One region of the Actinoplanes sp. NBC_00393 genome, then DNA from elsewhere that is predicted to be linked to it. Evidence: riboswitches for the same ligand, from Rfam matches in the RefSeq annotation. Region 1 holds a riboswitch; each other region holds the start of a gene.
The links. Region 1 has a riboswitch for cyclic di-AMP ahead of OHA21_RS41690 (transglycosylase family protein). Riboswitches for the same ligand answer to the same signal wherever they lie in the genome.

Region 1 (2,315 bases):
CAGGATGCGGTCCAGCACGTAGCGGGTGGGCGGCAACGCCAGCCCGGCGACCAGGCCGCCCAGCGCGAGTTTCGTGCCGAAGGCGAGCACCGGTGACAGCGGGGAGGTGCCGACGCTCATCGTCTCGCGGTAACGGAACCGGCGACCGTACGACCAGCCGCGCAGGGCGTTGCTGCGGCGGACGATCCGGGTGTTGTAGGACGCCATGACGAACGGCGCTAGGTGGCCGCGAAGCGTGGGATCCACTTCGGAGGCGGGCAGCGTGACCATGTCCGGCTGGCGGCCGAGATCTGGTTCCGCGGAACGGTTGGGACTCAACGAGTACGGGCTGGCCCCGATCTTGCGCAGCTTCACGTCCTTCTTCATGACGTCGAGCTGGTTGCGCATCGAGTCGATCGTGCCGCCGCTGACACCCCCGCGCATGCTGGTCACCACCAGCGTGGTGTCGGTCAGCTCGCCGGCACCGTCGGCCTGAACCTGCTCGTACAGCACGTGCACGCCGATGTCGGAAGGAATCGAGTCAAAGCCGCAGGAGTGCACGATTCGGGCCCCGGTTCGCCGGGCGACCTCGTGGTTGTCGTCGATGCTGTCCCGGGCGAAAAGAACCTCACCGGTCAGGTCGACGTAGTCGGTGCCCGCCTCGGCGCAGGCGTGCGCGAGAAGCCGGCCGTACTTCGCATACGGCCCCGCCGTGGTGATGACAACCCGGGTGCGGGCGGCCATCGTGGCCAGCGCGGCAGCGTCGGTGGCGTCCGCGACAACGAGTGGCCAGTCGACGCCCAACTCGGACCGGACGGACTCCAGTTTCGCCGGTGAGCGCCCGGCGAGCGCGATCCGGGTGCCGGTTGGCGCGTGGCCGGCCAGATGCCGCGCCACCAGGACACCGACAAAACCGGTGGCACCGTAGACGATCACGTCGAACTCGCGTGCTCCATCGCTCATGGCTGCCGATTGTGCACCCTCGGTGGACGGTCCGCAGCACTGGTTACCGATCGGTAGTCGAGTCACGGAAATATATGGAGTTACTCGCACGAAGTTGGATCAAAGCCGCTAATTTGGGGGTACAAGGTCACCGACCCCGCTTGCAGGCATGGCCAGCCTCGTCGGGCGGTGACAATTGTCGGCAGTCCGCACATTGCGGACACCGTGGCCGGAACGCCGAGTCCTGCCGCCGACCACGGATCAATAACCCAAACGGCATGGAGCGGGGGACCCAAAGGTTCCTCGGCGCTGATGCGCCTCGGGGTGAAGCCGCCACGTGCGGCCGGGCACCTCTGCCCGAACCCGACAGCTGACCTCGCAGGCGTGGAGGACAACTACTCATGTTTCACATCCACAAACAACTTCACCGTGCCCTCGGCGTGGTTGCCGCCGGCCTTGCCGGAACCGTGGCACTGGTCGGTCCCGCCTCGCCCGCTCAGGCATCCGTCAACTGGGACGCCATCGCCCAATGCGAGTCCGGAGGCAACTGGCGCATCAACACCGGCAACGGCTATTACGGCGGCCTCCAGTTCAGTCGGGGCACATGGCGTGCCTACGGCGGCGGAAGGTACGCGACGACCGCGAATCGGGCGACCAAGTCCGAACAGATCCTGATCGCCGAACGCGTACTCCGCGGTCAAGGAATCGGTGCCTGGCCGCACTGCGGCAGGCGCAACGCCTACAAACCGAGCGCGTCCACGAAGGCCACTGCCCGAAAAGCCGCAGCTCGCAGGGCAGCCGCCAGTAGGGCCGCCGCCCGCAACGCACTGGCGCGCAGGGCCACCAGCGCCGCGACCACCCGCACGTACGTCGTCCGGCCAGGCGACACCCTTGCGGGCATTGCCAACCGTTACGACGTGGCTGGTGGGTGGCGTGCCCTGTACCGGGCCAATGACACGGTCCTGAACAGCCCGCACCTCCTTTACGCAGGCCAGCGGATCACGATCTGAACGTCGGGCTCCGGCCGTCCCGCGACGGGACGGCCGGGCTCAACACACACCGGACCTCAGTGGACGTCCGGCTGGACGAACTCCGGCTGGTCGAGCACGCGTAGCCACGAACCGTCCGGCTGCCGGCGCACCACCTGCGCGCGAGCGCCCGACCCGTCCTTGGGTGGGGTGGACGTCAGCGCCAGGTCGCCGCTCAGCAGGGTGGGCAGTGGCTGCTCGGGCTCGAACTGCGGCATCTTGGGCAGCAGTTGCTCCCAAAGCTGCTGGATCGCCTTGCGCCCACGCGTCTGACTGCCGGGCGGGAACGCCATCACGGCGTCCTCCTCATACAGCAACGCGAGGCCCTCGGCGTCCTTCGCGTTGGCGCGCTCCACGAACAGTCGG
Region 2 (2,315 bases), 1.3 Mb from region 1:
GGTCGATCTTGAGGCCGATCCAGCCGCCGATCACTGAACCGTCGCCGCGTCCCGCGGCCCTCGAGAGCGCCGCCGCGGTCTTCGACGCGGTGGTCGCGACCTTGGCGATGAGAGGCATCTTCCCGTCCGTCACGCCAGCGAGGGTACCGGACGAAATTGTTACGTCGCGTTGCCAGACCGTCAAGATCATCGTTCGCAGGCATTATCCCCGGTCCGGGCGTTTCGGGCGAAGTTCCGGGTCGTCACTCGACTTTTTCTGTGTTCTGGTTCACCCGTAACCTTCTACGCTTCGTATTTGCTTGATCGCGCCGCGTCATGGCATATGTCTCGCGGTGGTAACAAACTGGACAGTAGCTAATGTGCCAATTACTCAGGGTGATGGTGGCCACTCTGACGATCAAGCCGGAATTCAGGTAGCAAGGTTCCGCCGGCAGCAACCGCTCGCCGGTCGCGCCGAGCCGGTTCACGCCGAGCCCTGCCCCGAGCCGGACGACGCGACCACATGCAGCATCGGAACACCAAGAAGGCATCAGGGGGCAGGGACGGGGGACCCATAACCGGTCCGTCCCGCGCCGCAGCAGTCAGGCGGTGCATCCGGGACAACCTCGGGGTGAAGCCGCTTCGGCGGCCGGGCAACCTTCCCGCCCGAACCCGACAGCTAACCTCGCAGGCGTGCCGGAGGGAATTCTCTACCGTGCACGAACACAGTTCGCGCCGGGGCCGTCGCACGTCCGTCGGTACCGGCACTGTCGCACTGTCACTGGGTCTCAGCCTCTGCGCCGGTCAGCTGGTGACCGCCTCGCCCGCCGCGGCGTCGGCCACCACCACCGCCCCGGTCACCGCCGCCTCGGCGGCCGCGAAGGTCACACCCAAGCTGACCATCAAGGCCAGCACCCGGAGCCTGCCGTGGGGCTCCAGACTCAAGGTCACCGCCAAGGTGATCAACCCGAAGACCGGCAAGGTCGCCCGGGGCACCATCCGGCTCCAGGGCTGGACCGGCAAGAAGTGGAAGACCTGGGACATCAAGAAGGTGACGACCGGTTCGGTCACACTTTCCGGAAAGCCCAGCGCCACCGCGTACACCCGGACGATCTTCTCCGGGGCCGGCTACAACACCCGGTCGACCAGCAAGCTCCGGATCACCGTCCGGGCCAGCGGCGCCAAGGTCCTCGCCGAGGCCAAGCGGCACAAGGGCGCGCTGTACCTTTTCGGGGCCAGTGGTCCCAAGCGGTTCGACTGCTCCGGCTTCACCAAGTACGTCTACAAGAAGTCGGCCGGCAAGTCGCTGCCGCACAAGGCGCACTCGCAGCAGAAGTACGGCAAGTCGGTCTCCAAGGGCAGCAAGAAGATCGGTGACCTGATCGTGTTCCGCAAGGGCTCGTACGGTTACCACGCCGGCATCTACGCCGGCAACGGCTACATCTACGACTCGCCGCACAGCGGTGCCCGGGTCGGCAAGCACAAGATCTGGAACAGCAACTACGTCGTGCGGCGCCTGGTCGCCTGACGGCTGCTTCCCTCCGTACGACGGTGTGGTGGCACCGTTGGCGGGCTCGGCCCACAGCGGCCGTAGTAAGTAAGGAATAGAACTACGCCTGTGGGGCGTGACCCGGTTCGGGTCACGCCCCACAGGCGTTCCGATCCTTGTACGGCCCCAAGCGCCCGAATCGATCTGCTGCGCCCTGTCCCGGCGCCCACAATCCCCGCGCCGATCTCGGGCGCCTACGTTCCCGCCCCTCGGCCGGGTGGCCAGGATCCCGCCTTGGTCCCAGGAGCCCACGTTCCGGCGCCGATCTTCGAACCCTCGTCCCGTGCCGGCGCCGATACCTGCCTCCCGTGCCGATCCTCCGCCCGCGCTCCGTGCCGACCTTCGGCCCGCGCTCCGTGCCGACCTTCGGCCCGCGCTCCGTGCCGACCTTCGGCCCGCGCTCCCTGCCGACCTTCGGCCCGCTGTCCTGTGCCGACCTTCGGCCCGCTGTCCTGTGCCGATCTCCGGCTCCCACTCCCGTCTCGACCTTTAGCTTGCACTCCGCATCGACCTTCGGCCCCCACTCCCGCGCCAATCTTGGATTCGAGCTCCGCGGTCCTGTGTGGTCGAGCGCCCCGGACTGGCGCGGCTCCTGCTACCCGTCACGGATCTTGGGCGACGGGTCGCGCGGCGTGTGGCCGAGGAACCAAGATCGGCGCGGGCACTGCTTCCGGTTAGGGATCTTGGGCCATGGACCACATGCGAGTGGGTGAGGCGCCCAAGATCTCGCAGCAGCGGTCGCCCGGAACGGATCTTGGGCCGAAACCCACACCCGGATGTGGTCGAT
Region 3 (2,315 bases), 800 kb from region 1:
CGCGACGGCGTTGTCGGTGGGAGTGGCTGTAGCGGTGCGCATGGGCATGGCGGCGACCGTCACCCGGTCGCCGCGGCCAGCATCAACACCGGCGGCTACGGCGATGAGTTCACGAACCTGAGCCAGGTCGAGGTTCGCCGCGGCGGCTTCGTCGACGACGACGGCGACGCTCAGTCTGATGATGTCGCCGGGGGCTTCACGGCGGGTCTCGTGCAGTTCGTCGAGGGCGTTGACGCGCGACGCACTGCTGCTGTCGTGCCGGGTGCCGCCGTTGTCGCCGATGTAGGAGCGCTCGCTGATCCGTTCGGACAGAGCGCCGGCGGACGGATCCTGCTGGTAGGTGGTGCTGGAGGTCGCGACCTGGTCGAGGTCGAGTTCCACGTTGGTGGTGACCGTCGAGCGGCCGGGGCCGAGCACGGTGTCCAGCATGTGCTGCAAAGCGTCGTCCAAGCGGTCCTGGAAGGCCGCGGTGGTGGCATCAGCGGCGAGCACCGCCCGGGTGAAGCCGCCGGTGGCCGGCGAAACGGTGTAGCCACCCGCGATCGCCTGCCGCTGCGCCATGGTGGCCGCGTATGCGGGCGCAGCGCCGAAACTCGCGCCTCCGGCCAGGGTCAGCGCCACGAGCGCGACGATCAGCCTCCCGGCACGCCCGCCGCGGGGCGACGTGCCCGTGCCCGGGGCAGACGGGACGAAGCGATTTCTCACAGCCTGCCTCTCACAGATTTTGAACGCCGATCGGCCGCCATCATGGGTGAGACTTCGTGGTCGGGCGATGCGGTTGATCGGGTCTGCCTCATCGCTCGACGGCACGGCCGGTTGAAAGGTCCGGTGGTTGCAGCTCGGTTGTATCGGCGCACCGACCGCCTTGGGCGAGGTCGTCGCCGCAACGGACACCATCCGGGCACTCACACCTGACCCCTTGCTTCAGGGATGGCCATCGGTTCGGGCGGCGAGCGTCGGACGGTCGGCCACGATCGACCGACCGGCAGTCGCGTCGGACGCGACAAACCGGGGAACACTGCCGGGGCCACCCACAGCTGCCACGTACGAGATGGAGTGTTCCCTTTCACAGATCAAAAACACTCTCGGTTCGCCATGCATGAGCAGCCCGTGTCGACAAACCTCGCACCGGTCTTCCAAATCGGACACGTCCCGACACGCCAGTCACTGAGTGTGATCACCTCCGGGAGCCGGGATCGGCGCCGACTGGGCTATCAAGGAGGGGCGGCGGGCACAGGCTCGCCGGTCGTGCCGACCTGGACCACGCCGAACCCTGCCCCGGTCCGGCGGCACAACCCGCATGACGAGTCATGAGGCAATCGGGGGCAGGGACGGGGGAACCACGAGCGGTCCTCGACCGGCACGCCGCACTGCGGCGGCCGGGACATGAGGACCTTGGGGTGAAGCCGCCAGCGTGCGGCCGGGCAACCTTCGCGCCCGAATCCGACAGCTAACCTCGCAGGCGTGCCGGAGGGATTCCTTCACCGTGCGCGTAAGCACCCTGAGCCGGCCCACCCGCACCCTGGGAGTCGGCACTCTCGCCCTGTCCGTGGGTCTCGGTCTTCTGACCGGCGGGCTCGGCACACCACAGTCCGCCTCCGCCGCGACGGTCGCCACCACACAGGTGTCCTCCCAGACCAGCGTGGCGTTCAGCCAGACCGGCATCACCGCCAAGGCGGCGGCGTCCCAGGCCGCCCAGTCCAAGGCGGCGGCGTCCAAGGCGGCCGCGAACCGGGTCATGAACGAAGCGGCGAAGCACAAGGGCAAGAAGTACAAGTTCGGCGCCGCCGGCCCCAAGCGGTTCGACTGCTCCGGCTACACGATGTACGTCTACAAAAAGGCCGCGGGCAAGAAGCTGCCGCACAAGGCCCACCTGCAGCAGCGGTACGGCAAGGCCGTCGCCAAGTCCAGCGCCCGCCCCGGTGACCTGATCGTCATCCGTAAGGGCACGAAGGGCACGCACGCCGGCATCTACGCCGGTGGCGGCAAGATGTGGGCCGCGCCGCGAACCGGCAAGACGGTCACCAAGCAGAAAATCTGGAGCAAGAACTACGTGGTCCGGCGCCTGGTCTGAGTCGGCTCCCCAACCGACCGCGCACTGTTCCGGGCATCGAACAGCGCCGCCTGCACCCGTCCTTGGCGGAGGTGCAGGCGGCGCTGTCGTACGCCCTACTTCGTGATGCTGGTGAAGCGGCGCAACCTGAGGCTGTTCGCGACGACGAACACCGAGCTGAACGCCATCGCCGCGCCGGCGATCATCGGGTTGAGCAGCCCGGCCGCGGCCAGCGGCAGGGCCGCGACGTTGTAGGCGAACG

Region 2: linked by a shared signal. The riboswitch ahead of OHA21_RS48040 (C40 family peptidase) and the one ahead of OHA21_RS41690 (transglycosylase family protein) in region 1 are both predicted to bind cyclic di-AMP.
Region 3: linked by a shared signal. The riboswitch ahead of OHA21_RS37935 (C40 family peptidase) and the one ahead of OHA21_RS41690 (transglycosylase family protein) in region 1 are both predicted to bind cyclic di-AMP.

The regions. Positions count from the first base shown of each region.
Region 1 covers NZ_CP107942.1:8,999,147-9,001,461, forward strand. Annotated here, with positions in the region: gene OHA21_RS41685 (saccharopine dehydrogenase family protein) at 1-942, opposite strand, end outside; cyclic di-AMP (ydaO/yuaA leader) riboswitch at 1,178-1,321, shown strand; gene OHA21_RS41690 (transglycosylase family protein) at 1,323-1,931, shown strand; gene OHA21_RS41695 (YybH family protein) at 1,988-2,315, opposite strand, start outside.
Region 2 covers NZ_CP107942.1:10,346,592-10,348,906, forward strand. Annotated here, with positions in the region: gene OHA21_RS48035 (Mur ligase family protein) at 1-118, opposite strand, end outside; cyclic di-AMP (ydaO/yuaA leader) riboswitch at 561-688, shown strand; gene OHA21_RS48040 (C40 family peptidase) at 791-1,507, shown strand.
Region 3 covers NZ_CP107942.1:8,200,492-8,202,806, forward strand. Annotated here, with positions in the region: gene OHA21_RS37930 (flagellar M-ring protein FliF C-terminal domain-containing protein) at 1-909, opposite strand, end outside; cyclic di-AMP (ydaO/yuaA leader) riboswitch at 1,354-1,480, shown strand; gene OHA21_RS37935 (C40 family peptidase) at 1,487-2,074, shown strand; gene OHA21_RS37940 (heavy metal translocating P-type ATPase) at 2,170-2,315, opposite strand, start outside.